DNA from 2 places in the Undibacterium sp. YM2 genome. Region 2 is predicted to be linked to the other one. Evidence: riboswitches for the same ligand, from Rfam matches in the RefSeq annotation. Region 2 holds a riboswitch; the other holds the start of a gene.
The links. A riboswitch is a leader RNA that binds a small molecule or an ion and turns the genes downstream of it on or off. The one in region 2 is predicted to bind glycine.

Region 1 (7,678 bases), 450 kb from region 2:
ACCAATACGGGCGCGAATACTGCCATCGCCAGCGGTGGCAGTGCCGGTCAGGCATTGGTGCAGGTAGCGCCAGCGCTGCAATACCCTATCCCTGACGGTGCCTGGTCTGCTCCTTCTGGTGCTACGCCAGCTACGGGCAACTATATTTATCTCCAAAGTGATAATGGTGACTATATCGGCTCAGGCCGTACATTGTTATATACCAATGCAGATTCAGTCATCACAGCAACCAATAATGGTTTGAAAATTAATGCTGCTGTGCAGGGTAACCAGAGCTGGAATGGCGGCTTCCTGCTGCCATCTGCTGCGGGCAGTCTGCAAGCCGGCTATTTCCAGAATCTGACCCGTACTCCTTTTGCTGATCCTGCCGTCGGTGGCGTTGAATGGAGTGGCGAGGGACGCGGCTGCAACCAGATCAAGGGCTGGGTCATCATCGATAAGGTCGAGCTCACTGGTACTGCCATCAGTGCACTGGATTTGCGTTTTGAGCAGCATTGCGAAGGCGGGGCGCCTGCCTTGCATGGTCAGATACACTGGAACAAGTCAGATACCGGCGGCCAGACGGGGGGCCACAAACCATACCCGCCAATTTGTGGCAAGCAGCTGTCGGTGCAGTGCCTGCTACCGGCAACTACATGTACCTGGAAAGCCGTCCCGGTGATTACGTCGGTGCTGGTAAAACCTACACCTATACCCAATCCAATGCCAGCCTGAAGCTCAATACTCAAACTGGCTTTCTGGGTGTGAACGTCACTGGTGACCAGAACTGGACTGGCAGTTTCAAGGGCATGAAAGACATGTCGCAGCTGGCTGTTGGTTACTATCCCGGCTTGTCGCGCTATCCTTTCAATAACCCTGTTCTGGGTGGCCTGGACTGGTCTGGAGACGGGCGTGGTTGTAATAATCTGAATGGCTGGTTTGCAGTAGACAAGATCAGTTACAGTGGCGCCACCCTGACAGCAGTGGATCTGCGTTTTGAACAGTATTGTGATGGCAGCACTGTTCCTTTGCGTGGCCAGTTGCACTGGGTAGCGAATGACACAACGACACCGCCAGGACCGCAAATTCCTGTACCGGCCAACCTGTGGAAACCTGCTGACTCCTTCGTACCACCAGCAGGTAACTTTATCTATCTCGTCAGCGACAGTGGTGACTACATAGGTGGTGGCCGCACGCAATTGTTGACACCAGCTACGACCAGTTTCACTTCAATATCCAACCTGACCGCAGCATGGCGTATCGGTGCAGGCGGCTGGTGGGGTAATTTTGTCGGCATGAACTCATTGTCGCAATTGAAACCTGGCTACTACGCAGACCTGCAGCGCTACCCGTTCCATAATCCAGTGCGCGGTGGTATGGACTGGTCAGGCAATGGCCGTGGTTGCAACAAACTGACAGGCTGGTTTGTCGTCGATAATGTCAGTTATGCTCTGGGTGAATTGACATCCATAGACCTGCGTTTTGAACAACATTGCGAAGGTAATGTGCCAGCACTGCGTGGCATGATTCACTGGGCGAAATAAATGCTGTATGCTAGCTGCATTGTAGCTGTATAGTTGTACATAGCTAAGCTAGGATGCCGGTAGTGCGTAAGCGCTACCGGCATTTTACTTACTCTGCCTGGTATGTTGATTTCTCAAGCGGCATTTTCAGGATGGCTGAGTTGCCTCTTCGAGCCGGGTCAGCCACAGCATTGCGGTTTCCCGCTTATCCCCACACATTTCCACCGACGCCCGTAAGCCTGAACAAACTGCAGGGCGGCTGGCCAGGCCAAAAATCTTGCAAGCCAGATTTTCATCCAGTTGTATGCAGGGCACGCCCGCGGGTTTGCCATCCGGCATGCCAGGTATGGGGCTGGTGATGGATGGTGCTATGCAGCAGGCGGCGCAATGGGGGCGGCAGGAAAAAGAAGTACTCATGCGCGCATTGTAAAGTATGCGTCTCATGACACACCAGCAGAAAGTTGTACTCCATGGGATCAGCAGGCCGGAGGTGGTGAATGCACGAGCTCCCGCCTGCCTGTTACATAAGCTACATTACAACAAGATCATGGGTGATCACCCACTGATATTCATGCGCTGCGTATGCGTCCACTGATGATCATAGTCGGACACGGCAGAACCATACGTCCGGTAGGTTTTGCCTTCACCTGGCCATGGATTCATGATGTAGATATAGTTGGTGCCGTTATACACTTCATAGCCAGTACCGACCATGATGTGGCCGCCGCCATTGGTCCAGCCATAGCGGATGACGAAAGGGCGGTTGGCATTGATGTCGTTGACCACCGTATTCCATGACGATGCATAGTTATAGGCTGTATTTGGCACACCCCAATGTGCCAGAATGTTTTGCACGCTGCCACCACTGCCATACATGGAGTTGGGCTGATTGGCGTTGCTGTTCCAGTTAAAGTTGGTATTGCCGCAGGCGTAGTTCAGGCCATAAGCCCAGTTCACGATCTGGCACTGGCTGGGATTTTGATTATAAAAACTCAGCAAGGCCTTGCTGCTGCCTGCCCAGCACCACTGGCTGTGTTCTTGCGTGACCAGCGGTACATTCAATGCACGGTATTGCGCGTAAGCGCTGGTTATGCCCAGCATTGCTCCCAAGACGAGTATGAGCTTTAACAGATTTTTTTTCATGATATCTCCGTATTTATTGTAGGTATATTCAACTGGATTCTGGCTTAGCGAAAGCTGTCGATATTGCGCTTGACGCTGACGCGCAAAGGTTCAAGGATGTCGCTTTGCTCGAGCAAACCATGGTTGCCGGCTTGTGTGCCGAGTTTTTCACTGCGCTGTTGCAGCAGCAAATTCTGGCGGGCGGCTTGCAAGGGCGCAAAGCGGGCACGAGCATCGGCAGGTGAGACTACTTCCAGAAAATCCGACATGGCCTGATACACGCGGATAAAGCGCAGGTTGGAGCGTGTGCTGTTGCCATGCGCCGCAATTGCTGCATCGACATCCTTGGCCAGCACTGCGCCACCATACGAAGTGACGCCCCAGCGCCCATTGTTTTGCCGCAGGGTTGCCAGGCCTATCGGTGTGTCATTGAGGGTGATCACAAAGCGCCATTCGCCGGTCGCTTTTGCCATGCTGCGCAAATCACCGCGACCTGTCATGACATCTTGTGGCGGCACGCTATAGACTGGAAAACCATAGCCTATCTTGGCGTCCTTGAGGTCTTGCACATCATTGACTTCGAGCGGGAATTCAGATGGCAGGGTACCGCCGCGACGCTGCACATTGAATTGCACAAACTCGGCAAAATCGCGTTGTGCAGCAGCGCTGACCAGGCGTGCCTGATCGCTTGTTCCGCCAATATCGCTGGCGACATTTTGTGCCAGTAATGCAGGGCTGGCGACAGCGCAACTGATGCTGACAATCAAAGCAGCCAGGGTGGATTTTTTGAGTCTTGAAACAGGGTGAAAATGCATGATGAATTACTCCTTGGTTGGTTTTAGACTTGCTTGAGACAATAGCTCGCCCACTCAAGCGGACCGGGCGGCTTGAAACATGGCATGGCTGAGCATGCCGGACAGCATTCCCGCGCAAACGGGAATAGGGGATCCGCTTATAGAGCGCTTCAGAACTCTATAACCAGAATTTTTATGAAAAAGAAATTGCGCTGTTCAGCGTCAACAGTGGATGTGGCTGCACTGCGGTCGCATATCGTGCGAGTGCAGAAGGCTGGTGGTGATTGTAGTGATTGAGGTGATACTGAGATCATCTTTGTAGCAAGGGCCATCAAGGCGGGCTGTTTGTTGAGCGTCGTTCATGTTTTTGAACTCGGTTTTGCAATCAGTGTAAAACCCGGTTTTATAGATGGACAGCGCGCAGGCGGCCGCCATCGCGGTGACAGTGTCACCGTTCAAATGGATGAATTTCATGGTAAGCAGACTCCAGACGTCAAAGGGATGTCCGTGCGCTGTTACGCAACGGATACCCCCTCTGTCCTGGACCTGAGAGATTTCGCCTGCTGCCATGGGTAAGGCGGCAATGCTTGCTCCTTCGGTGTGCTGGGTGACGCAATCCAGCCGCTCTTCAGAGTTTGAAAACAATAACGGTCCTTTTGCCTGAGAGTTTCCGGGGCGGTTGCTCCTTCGGCGCTGCCACAATCTTTATTTGGCAGTCTCTCCCGATATTGTTTGGTGTGCTGTGCTCAACCTGTTGTGCAAGTTGTAGAAATGAGCATAGTGCACACATTATCCATTTGCAAATCATTTTTGATGTCAATAGGATTATTTTTTTGTTTTGATTGAATCTGTGATTTGCATCCCACATGCGCAAGCACGCTTGGCGTTTGCCGGTCTGTCGGGCTATGATAGGTATACAAAAATCTGAGTTGTCATCCATGCCTGATCATTTATCCAGCAAGTCCCGTCTAAAAGAAGTTTCAACCTTGAGCAAACTTGGCCTTGCCTGCGCCATGGTATTGAGTTCTGCTGCTACGCAGGTTCAGGCACAAACCAAACCGGCTACACCAATTGCGGCGAATGAAAAAGTGAAGGAGAGCGCATGGCTGTCTGATTCTGCGCTGACGCAACTGCTGCAAAAAATGGTGGAAAGCCGCTTCATGCCCTATAAGGTCGTCGGGCAAAAAAATGACAAGGACTTGCTCAGCTATAAAGCCTACTTCCATCCTTTTCCCAGGGATATGGAGAGATTCTATTCATACTGGGGCATGACCACAGTATGGTATGTCGCCCGTAAGAACAGCATGGCGCAAGAGGGCTTTCAAGAAATCTGGCACCAGTCTTTCCGCGATGCCGGGAATACTGAATTACATCAGGCAGTATGGTTAAAAAGCTCAGCAGAAAATCCTGAACTGCAAAAACTGGGCAGCAATTATGCCGATGAAGAACATGAACAAAACATCCTGGTGGGCATGTTATGGCGCGGCGAATTCAAAAAGCTGGACATTGCACTCGATAGTGCTTTTGCACAAAACAAGGCTGGCAGGCTTAAATCAAATACCCTGTATAAACGCTTTGCTACTTTGTCGCGTCTGGACAAAGACTTTCAAAAGCAGTTTGATACCTGGCTAAAATCCAGCACGTATGGCTATGCTTCTCTCGCACGTGGCATGTTCTTGCAACAGCAGGCATGGGATGCCCGCGGTGATAAACTGGCTGCTGAGACCAGCAAAAAACAGTTTGCTGAGTTTCATCAATTATCCAGCCTGGCAAGAGTCGATCTGACGAAAGCCAATGAAAAAATAAAATCATGCAGTATCTGTGCAGGTGAGTTGATCACCAGTAACAGGGCACTCAGTATCAAAGACGGTGATGATGCATTGCTGAAAATCGCCCTGCAAAATGACCCCACCCTGTATTCACCGGTATATGCCTACCTGAGCAAATTGTTGCCGCAGTGGGGCGGTTCTTTTTCTGAGATGGAGACCTTCATCGGCAACATCAGAAAAACCACCGGCGATGAAATACTGGTCGATGATTTGAAATCACGTCTTTGCTATTACCGCGGCATCGCCATTTATCGCGAAGACCAGGAAGGTGCCCGCACCTGGTTTGAGCGCGGCCTCAACAGCCAGCCATATCAGTTACTGGTCAATGAACTGGCCCTGCTGTACGCCAAAAAGAACAACCACAAGCAAGCCATCGCCCTGTTGGAAAAGAGCATGGCAAATGGCAATGAATGGGATATCTACACTCTCGAAGCCCTGGCGCAGTCATACTTCGCGCTGGGCATGCAGGCCAAGGGGGACAAGCTCATCGCCAGGCGGGATGAGGCTGTGAGGCGGTTCAAGAATGGAGAGTAGGGGCTTTGTGTTCTTCTGGCCTGGGTGAGTGGGCTAAAGCCATACTTAGTCCATCAAACAACCTTCAATCACTGCCTATCAGTTAAAATCCAGACTGCCTCATCGAGAAGAATTTCCCTTGTGCAATTAACCTGGCGCTTCATTTACTCCCCTGCTTACGCAGTACTCATGCTATCCCTGTGCATGCTGGTGGCCTGCGCCCGTAATGAGTCAGTGCAAACACTGGAGCAGCGTGATCTCATGCGCCTGGTGTTCAAGGGCTGGGATATCAATGACGACAAAGACATCATCAGGACACCGCAACTAAAGGCAGAGTTGCCAGCGTCGATTCCCACGACAACCCAACTGGCATTGCGCATGCATGCCCTGCATGTACAAAAACTCGATGCAGATACGGCAGTCCTGCTGGTCAAGGGCGAGCCACTGGCATCGGGTTTGCCCAATTTGATTGCCGCTTACTGGTTCAAACGCCGTGGTGAAGCCTGGTCACTAACCAATCGTCAGGATGTGGTTGAATGGCTGGCTGCCAACGGTCGCATCAGCAAGACCAGCATGGTGGAATTATTTCCAGGTGACTTTGCCATGGCGATAGAACACAGCCATGTAGAAAAAAACGAAGTCCATGTCTGGCTGCGCCTGTTGCGCATAGAAGCAGACAAGATCACCCCATTGTTTGACAAAGACCAGGATGTCGATCTGGTCAAGCATGTAGAGAGTGGCCCTGAATGTGAAAGCATGATGCGCCCCGGCAAAGGCAAGCACCCACGCCTGCACCTGCATGAAAACGAACAAGACCCGCCGCATTGCTATGACTACCTGGCGAAGTGGGAACTCGCCCCCGGCATCGCCGCACCCGGCCCGCTCATCGTCGAATTTGCAGGTAAAACTTACGGTTACCGCCAGATCAGCCGCATGACCGACAGTGCGGGCGAGCGCACCAACACCTATGACTTCGTCATCACCGCACAAAAGGGCAAGAAGAAGCTGGTGTTTGATGCTGATACACAGAAGTATGTCGTGGCAAATGACAAGCCGGTCAAAACCAAATAGGCGCAGTGGATCGTAGTGAAATTTATGGGCGACCTGCCGCCACCCATGTAATCAATTCGTCCAACGCAGCTTTTGCCTTGATGGCTTCATCATGATTGATCATCGCCGCGACTATCCATTGCTGGTCATTGATATCCCGTACATAACCGGCAATCGCCACCACATCTTTCAAGGTGCCGGTCTTGATGCGGGCGCGCAATTCTGCCGGCCCACCTTTGAGGCGACGGCGCATGGTGCCATCCATGGAGGCCACCGGCAGGCTGCTGGCAAATTCTGCATACCAGTTGCTGCGGGCGGCCGCCTGCAATAAACCCGCCATTTGTTGTGGGCTGATACGTTCAATTCGTGAAAGGCCGGAACCATTTTCCAGCACCAGCCCCGCATCGTTGATACCCTGCCTGAACAACCATTGGCGTATGCGTGCGTCCGCTGCCTGCAGGTTAGTCATGCCCTGCTTGTTGGCGTATTCTGCACCCAGAGTCAGGTACAGCATGCGCGCCATGACATTGTCAGATTGCTTGTTGATGATGCGAAGTATGTCTGCCAGTGGCTCGGACTGGCGCTCTGCCAATACCGTCACCGAGGCGGGTGTCTTGCCATCGCGCACTTCGCCCTGCCAGGTACCGCCCATCTCTTGCCACAGCGCGCGTATCAGGTGCGCAAGGTATTGGTTGCGGTCCAGGATATTGATATTGTTCGTGATCTTGCAGCGCTTGGGAAAACCGCCGTTGAGCGTGATTTCCAGCCCGGCTTTGGTGGTCTGACGCAGTGGTTTTTTACTGGCTGGCGCGTTTGGATTATCTGTCTCGGGATCTTCCGCCATGTTGTTGACAGTCTCTATCACAGG
Region 2 (7,678 bases):
AGATGCGCACCAACAGCAACCGGGCCTACGCCTGGGCCGCCACCGCCGTGAGGGATACAGAAAGTCTTGTGCAGGTTCAGATGGCTGACATCACCACCAAACTTGCCTGGTGCCGCAACGCCAACCAGTGCATTCATGTTCGCGCCGTCAACATAGACCTGGCCACCGTGGCTATGCACGATTTCGCACAGTTGCTGTATGCCTTCTTCAAACACACCATGCGTGGATGGATAAGTCACCATCGCTGCTGCCAGGTTGGCACTGTGTTTTTCTGCCTTGGCTTGCAGATCAGCCAGATCAACGTTGCCCTTGTCATCGCAAGCAACCACAACCACATCCATGCCTACCATGCTGGCGGATGCTGGATTGGTGCCGTGTGCAGAAGATGGGATCAGGCAGATATTGCGGTGTGCTTCACCACGGGACGCGTGGTAAGCCTGGATCACCAGCAAGCCAGCATATTCACCTTGCGAACCGGCATTTGGTTGCAGGGATACGGCGTCGTAGCCAGTTGCTGCGCACAACATGGCTTCGAGTTGAGCGATCATTTCGCGGTAACCGATGGTCTGGTCATTTGGCGCAAATGGATGGATGCTGGAGAATTCAGGCCAAGTGACCGGGATCATTTCGCTGGTGGCATTCAACTTCATCGTGCATGAACCCAGCGGTATCATGGTGCGGTCCAGCGCCAGATCTTTGTCAGCGAGGCTGCGCAGGTAACGCAGCATTTCATGTTCTGCGTGATAGCGGTTGAAGGTTGGGTGCGTCAGATAAGTCGTGCCACGTGTCAGTGCCGCAGGATAGGCATCATTGACGCCTGCTTCTATCGCTGCAAAATCTGGCGCTGTAGTTACGCCGCTTGCCTTGGCAAAAATCGCCCACAGGGCTTCAACATCGGCACGTGTCACTGTTTCATCCAGAGAAACGCCGACCTGTGTTGCGCTGATCTGGCGCAGGTTGTAGCCAGCAGCTTCAGCAGCCTGATGGTATGCCGCCGCATTGGCGACATTGACTGTCAGAGTGTCAAAATAAGTGGTGTTCGCGATAGTCAGACCTTGTTGCTTGAGGCCGCCAGCCAGAACACCAGTCAGACGGTGTACGCGCAAGGCGATCTGGCGCAAGCCTGCAGGGCCGTGATAAACAGCATACATGGAAGCAATCACTGCCAGCAACACCTGAGCGGTACAGATATTCGATGTGGCTTTTTCGCGGCGGATATGCTGTTCACGTGTTTGCAGGGCCAGGCGATAAGCCTTGTTACCTTGCGCATCAATCGTCACGCCAACCAGACGACCTGGCATGCTGCGTTTGAATGCATCGCGTGTACCCATATAACCTGCGTGCGGGCCACCAAAACCCAGCGGTACGCCAAAACGCTGGCTGTTACCAACAACAACGTCAGCACCCCACTCGCCTGGGGAAGCGATCAGTGTCAGTGCCAGCAAATCGGCAGCAGCGATAACCATTGCACCCTTGGCATGCAAGGCTGCCGCATATTCGCGGTAATCAACGATGGAACCATCAACGCCCGGGTATTGCAGCAAGACGCCAAAGCAATCATTGTCCAGCGCTTCATTACCAGCGCAGGTACGCACTTCTATGCCCAGCGGCTTGGCGCGGGTTTCTATGATTTCTCGGGTTTGTGGCAAGACATCGGCAGCGACATAAAACACATTGGATTTGGATTTGCCTACGCGCTGTATCAGCGTCATGGCTTCAGCTGCAGCCGTGCCTTCGTCAAGCATCGATGCATTGGCGATGTCCATGCCAGTCAGGTCAGTGATGACTTGCTGGAAGTTCAGGATTGCTTCCAGGCGGCCCTGGGAAATCTCTGGCTGGTATGGTGTGTAAGCGGTATACCAGCCAGGGTTTTCAAAGATATTGCGCAGGATAACGCCCGGCGTATGCGTGTTGTAATAACCCTGACCGATCAAAGACTTCAGTACACGGTTTTTTGACGCCAATGCCTTCAAGGTGGCCAGTGCTTCCTGTTCGGACTTGGCTTCTGTGAATTGCGCCAGTGGCAGCACATCGTGACGACGGATATTGGCCGGGACGATGGCATCAATCAGGGCTGTGCGGTCAGCATAGCCCAGGGTTTTCAGCATGGCGGCTTGTTCTGCTTCAGAAGGGCCGATATGGCGAGCGATGAAAGCGTCGTGCGCTTCCAGTTGGGTCAGTGAAGGACGGGTCATGGTATATGGGGTACAGAAGAGTAACGTGGAATATCAGGTGTAGCTATGCAGGGCAAACCGCATTCAGGCAAATCCATATTAAAAGAGGCAGCAACAAGGCCACCTCTTTTAATTACATCATCAAGCGATGTTCTTGGCGTAAGCTTCGGCAGTCAACAAAGCATCGACATCAGCAATATTTGCTGGTTTCAGTTTGAACAGCCATGCAGAAAAAGCGTCAGCATTGATGGACTCTGGTGCATCTGCCAGTTCTTCATTGATGGCGACAACTTCACCAGTCACTGGTGCATAGATATCGCCCGCTGCTTTGACGGATTCAACCACTGCGCAATCCTTGCCAGCTTCAAGTGCTGTGCCAACTTTAGGCAAGTCAACGAAAACGATATCGCCCAAAGCATCTTGAGCGAACTCAGTAATGCCGACAGTGATAGTACCGTCTGCTTCAGTGCGTACCCATTCGTGGGATGTCGTGTATTTCAGGTCTGCTGGTACGTTCATGATGGGCTCCAGATAAGTAAATTGTTTTAAATGATGGTCTTTAATAAGCAGGACAACTTGCTAATATAATTATGCAGCCAGGATTTTGCCGTTACGGACGAAAGGCAGCTTGACTACAGACGCCGCCAATTGCTTGTCACGGATAACAACATGCACAGTATCGCCTACAGACACGCCCATAGGCAAACGTGCCAGTGCAATTGCCTGTTCCATGGTCGGGCTGAAAGTACCGCTGGTGATTTCGCCTTCACCTTGTGCGCATACTACTTTTTGATGGGCGCGCAGGATGCCGCCTTTTTCACGCAGGATCAATCCCAGGAACTGGGCATTCTGGCCTTGTGTTTGCAGTGCTTGCTTGCCAACGAAATCACGTTCACTGACCAGGTCTATGGTCCATGCCAGGCCAGCATCGAGCGGGTTGACTGTTTCATCCATGTCCTGGCCATACAGATTCATGCCAGCTTCCAGACGCAGGGTGTCACGCGCACCAAGGCCAGCAGGTTTGACGCCTGCCGCTGCCAGGGCATTCCACAAATCCGTGACGCGGTCAGCAGAAACAGCGATCTCGAAACCGTCTTCACCGGTATAGCCAGTGCGTGCCACCATGACTTCACCAAAGGAAGTATCAGCCACGATAACGGCATTGAAGGGTTTGATCTCTGCACTGGCTGCCTTGGTTTCTGGCAAGACTTCCCATGCTTTGGCGCGGGCATTCGGGCCCTGCACTGCTACCAGGGCAAAGGCATTCGCGCCATCACGGCGCTGGGTAATAGTCAGGCCGCTATTGGTTTCTGCATTGCGGGCATTCATCCAGGCGATGTCTTTTTCTGCCGTGCCAGCATTGACGACGAGGCGGAACCAGTTTTCGTTGAAGAAATAAATGATGAGGTCGTCGATGACCGTGCCTTCAGGCTTCAGCATGCAGGAATACAGGGCCTTGCCCGCAACCTGCAATTTATCGACATTATTGGCAACCAGGCCACGCAGGAAGCTGCGGACATTCTCACCCTGCAAATCAACGACACACATATGGGATACATCAAACATGCCGCAATCAGTGCGCACTGCATGATGTTCTTCGATTTGGGAACCATAGTTGACAGGCATGTCCCAGCCGCCAAAATCAACCATTTTTGCACCAGCCGCACGATGGGCTGCATTGAGGGGAGTTGCCTTGAGTGATGTCGCTGCTTGCGTCATGAGTGCCTCATTACCAGATTGCCAGATTGAAGGGACGAACAAACGCATGCCGACGAATAACCGCCGCATGCGCTGAAATCGCATACCCCTCTGTCCTGGTACCTGAGAGATTACGGGAGCCATGTATGTTTGCTGCCCGCGCGCACCTTCGGTGGGTAGTACGGCGAATATTTATAAGAATAAACGTATCTGCCGCTACCGCTCTCCAGAGTTGGGGCAACTTTTAACTACCCCGTTGATCGGTCCTTTTGCCTGAGAGTTTTTTGGGTATTAGCCCCTTCGGCGGCGACTTTCGTCACGCTCTCCCGATCAAGTAGCGCGATTATATAAGGCTTGCAAGGGCTTGGATAGTTGAGCGTGGAAATATTTACACAAAAGCCTATGGAATAGTTAAAAAATGAATAAAACGACAAGTAACGACAAATATAGCAAGTTTGCGAGCAACAAAACCACTTATGCAACTTACTTGAAACTTACGCGAAACTTACTATGACAGCCTGACAAACAAAACCGCAATCAACCAGACCACTACCTGTTTTGACGCTCATCTCTGTATTAATTTGTAACTATTGTTTGAAGAGGAAACAATCACGAGAATGATCAGCATCCCTTGTTACTCTAGGTTCGCATTTTATTTCTATAGTGCAAATATTCGCTTCACCAAATTGAAAGCCAACCCGGATTTCTTGATTCAAAAGAGATCAGTTGTGCAGATGTTTTGGTAAGCGAATTTTTTTTAACTAACGAAACAAAAACCCGGAGGGAAAATGAATAACAAGAAATTGAAATTGATCGCCTTTGCCATCATTGCAGCGTCTGGCAGTGCAGCTAATGTTTTTGCAGCAGACTGGCCCTCGGGCTTTTCTAAATGTGCCGATGAAGGCGGCACCTGCAAAGTAGGCGACAAAGCACTGCAGGTATCATTTGGATTGAAAGATAAATGGGTCATCAAATCCCTGTCGGGTAATGTCAGTTGTACAGCAGCCACCTTTGGCGTGGCAGCAACAGCCGACACCAAAGAAAATGTGCCGTTGGCCCAGCTGGCACGCCAGATACTGGCGGCGGCAGTGGCTCAAATGATGGCTCAGGTTCAGGCACTGGCACAGGAACCGCGCCAGCCGGACACAGTGGCGGCTTTGCCGGGCTGGTCACTGGTGGTGGTACAGTTGCCGCTGTAGCAGTCACGACTGCGGCACAAATGCAGGCAGCAATTGATGCCTACAATGGCACTGGTGGCCTGGTGATACGCTATAACGGCATGTTTGATTTCCGCACTATTCCTGATGCATGCACACAATGGAAAAAAGCCAAAGGTGCGATAGTCGAAATCAAGAATAAGGGCAATATCACGATAGAAGGCAGCAATGGCTCTGCGGCCAATTTTGGTATTGCCGTCAAGGGTGGCGCGACCAATGTGATTATTCGCAATATGACCATAGGCCTGCTGCCTGGCTCTATCGATGCCATAGGCATTGAAGGCCAGAGCGGCAAATTCCCTGGCTATGTCTGGATAGACCACAACACCCTGTTCAGCTCACTTGCCGAATGCCCGGGCGCGGGTGACCTGGAGTTTGATGGCCTGGTGGATAACAAGGCAGGTGCGCATCACATCACCTACTCTTATAACTACATCCATGATCATCACAAAGTAGGCCTGATCGGTTCTAGCGACAGCGATGCAAGTGACCGCTACATCACCTTCCATCACAATTATTATAAAAACGTAGGCTCACGCCTGCCCCTGCAGCGTGGTGGTTATACCCATATCTATAATAATCTGTATAGCGATATCAAAACCTCGGGCATCAATGTGCGCATGCAGGGCTATTCCCTGATCGAAAGCAATTACTTCGAAAATTCACAAAACCCCGTCACCTCACGCGACAGTGATGTGCTTGGCTATTGGGAATTGCGCAACAATAATATCAAGACGCCTGCCGACTTCAACACTTATGGCATCAATTGGGTAGCGAGTGATTCCAAGCCCAGCCGTGATGCAACAGACTGGGTAACGACATCGCATTTACCAGTTGGCATACCGTATAGCTATACACCAGATGCACCTGCCTGTCTCAAGCAAAAACTGCCTGCGGTCGCGGGTGCTGGCACTTCTCTGGCAAAACTGAGTTGTAAATAAATCTGACTATATCTTGATTAAGTCTGATTAAGTCCGATTGAGTCGGCACCTACTGGGCGGCAATCATGCCGTCCAGTTTTTTGTCTAATCATGACGACGATGTTCCTGATTGAGTAAAGGAAGATAAAGCGTAGCCGCACCTCGCCCTGCATAAAATTCTTTCAACTGCCTCAGTTCTGAAAGATAGCGACTCCAGAATGAATTCCATTTCTTGATTTTTCTGGGAGAAGGCACACGCAGCTTCCAGTGCACACAAATGCTCTCCTTGCCACAATGCGGACAAAAAAAGGCCGGAATATTCTGATCCTTGCGCTGCAACTTCTTACAGTCAAGACAGGCAAAAGTACGATTACTCATTATTTTTAAAAACCGTCAAAAAAACATTTCAAATAGTATTGTTGAGGCTTTTGATTTCATTAATTATTTCGCTCTTAATGTCAGCGTACTAGTAGCGTGAGCAGCAACATCCTTATCACTCAAATACTGCGGCACATAAGTCCCAGCCGCAAAGCCTTTGGCCTGATCATTGTAATGCGCATCAAACAACACCCCGCTCTGCCCTACCGGGTTGATACCTAAAGCTTTTGAGGCATCGGCAAAATCGATCAGGCGCCGTGTCGATGGGCCATATACCACATCCCATGGTGCAGGACCTATTGCTGCCGCCAGATTATTTGGCACTTCACGCCCGCCAGCAACTTCAAACGGGCCGATGTTGAATATCTTGTCCAGCGGCTTTTGTTGGGAAAGCGGATGCTTGTGTGTCAGGGTGTGTGCCTTGGCCCAGGTCCATTGCTTGCTGTCGGTACCAAACGTCTTTTGCAGATGTGCGATGCTGTCGCGCCAGGCCAGTGCCAGGATATCGTCGCGAGTTTCTATCGATGCTGTTGAACGATTATCCCACCACGGAGAATTCGCGTCTGCCAACAGGCGTGGCAAAGCATCATCGAGTGCGCGGGTACGCAAGAGATTCTTGAACTGGACTTCGCCCACTTCATCTGCCATTGCCGCATAGATGATCTGGTACAGCAATTGGCTGAAGATGGTGGGTGCTGTGCTATTCGCCTGGTAGCTGCCATCCCATTTTTCCAGTTGTTCCAGCAGTCGCTTGCCATCTGCATCCTTTACTTGCTTGCGCAAAATCGGCAATATGGATGGCAAAATCTGCGCAGCATAAGCTGTCTTGTTATCAAGCTGTAGCGCCTGGCTGTTTTTGGTATTCCACTTGACGCCTGGTTGCGAAAGCACGGCTTCAAGACGTCGCGCACGCTCCTTCAGATTGTAATAACCTGGGATGGCAAAATCAGCTGATGGCAAAGGCTGCTGGTTGGCAGAGACGATAAACCCACGGGCAGGATTGACTTCATGCGGGTTATCGGCAAAATCAGTAAAGCCGGGTTTATCAGCTTCTGCCGTACTGCCATCAAGGATGAAGGCCGGATTCACATCAGTTGGCCGCTTGACCAGTTTCGCCGCCGCCCACCAGGCGATATCGCCTTGCGCATTTGCCCAGACCACATTCAAGCCAGGCGCATGGATATTGCTGGCAGCATGGGCCGCGATGTCTTTTGTGCTGGCACGGTTCAATTCATAAAAGGCATCAAGCACGGGGTTTTCAGTTTCCAGAAATGCCCACCACATGGCGATG

Region 1: it holds a riboswitch for glycine, as region 2 does, so the genes downstream of both, UNDYM_RS18225 (hypothetical protein) here and gcvT (glycine cleavage system aminomethyltransferase GcvT) in region 2, are expected to answer to the same signal.

The regions. Positions count from the first base shown of each region.
Region 1 covers NZ_AP018441.1:4,062,142-4,069,819, reverse strand. The annotation lists gene UNDYM_RS18245 (hypothetical protein) at 591-1,523, shown strand; gene UNDYM_RS18240 (YkgJ family cysteine cluster protein) at 1,650-1,919, opposite strand; gene UNDYM_RS18235 (C39 family peptidase) at 2,058-2,645, opposite strand; gene UNDYM_RS18230 (hypothetical protein) at 2,690-3,439, opposite strand; gene UNDYM_RS18225 (hypothetical protein) at 3,641-3,892, opposite strand; glycine riboswitch at 4,057-4,153, opposite strand; gene UNDYM_RS18220 (M48 family metallopeptidase) at 4,357-5,781, shown strand; gene UNDYM_RS18215 (hypothetical protein) at 5,950-6,831, shown strand; gene dacB (D-alanyl-D-alanine carboxypeptidase/D-alanyl-D-alanine-endopeptidase) at 6,854-7,678, opposite strand, start outside.
Region 2 covers NZ_AP018441.1:3,614,210-3,621,887, forward strand. The annotation lists gene gcvP (aminomethyl-transferring glycine dehydrogenase) at 1-2,195, opposite strand, end outside; gene gcvH (glycine cleavage system protein GcvH) at 2,316-2,693, opposite strand; gene gcvT (glycine cleavage system aminomethyltransferase GcvT) at 2,763-3,893, opposite strand; glycine riboswitch at 3,974-4,112, opposite strand; glycine riboswitch at 4,124-4,211, opposite strand; gene UNDYM_RS16375 (hypothetical protein) at 4,661-5,071, shown strand; gene UNDYM_RS16380 (polysaccharide lyase family 1 protein) at 5,092-6,030, shown strand; gene UNDYM_RS16385 (hypothetical protein) at 6,115-6,387, opposite strand; gene UNDYM_RS16390 (penicillin acylase family protein) at 6,451-7,678, opposite strand, start outside.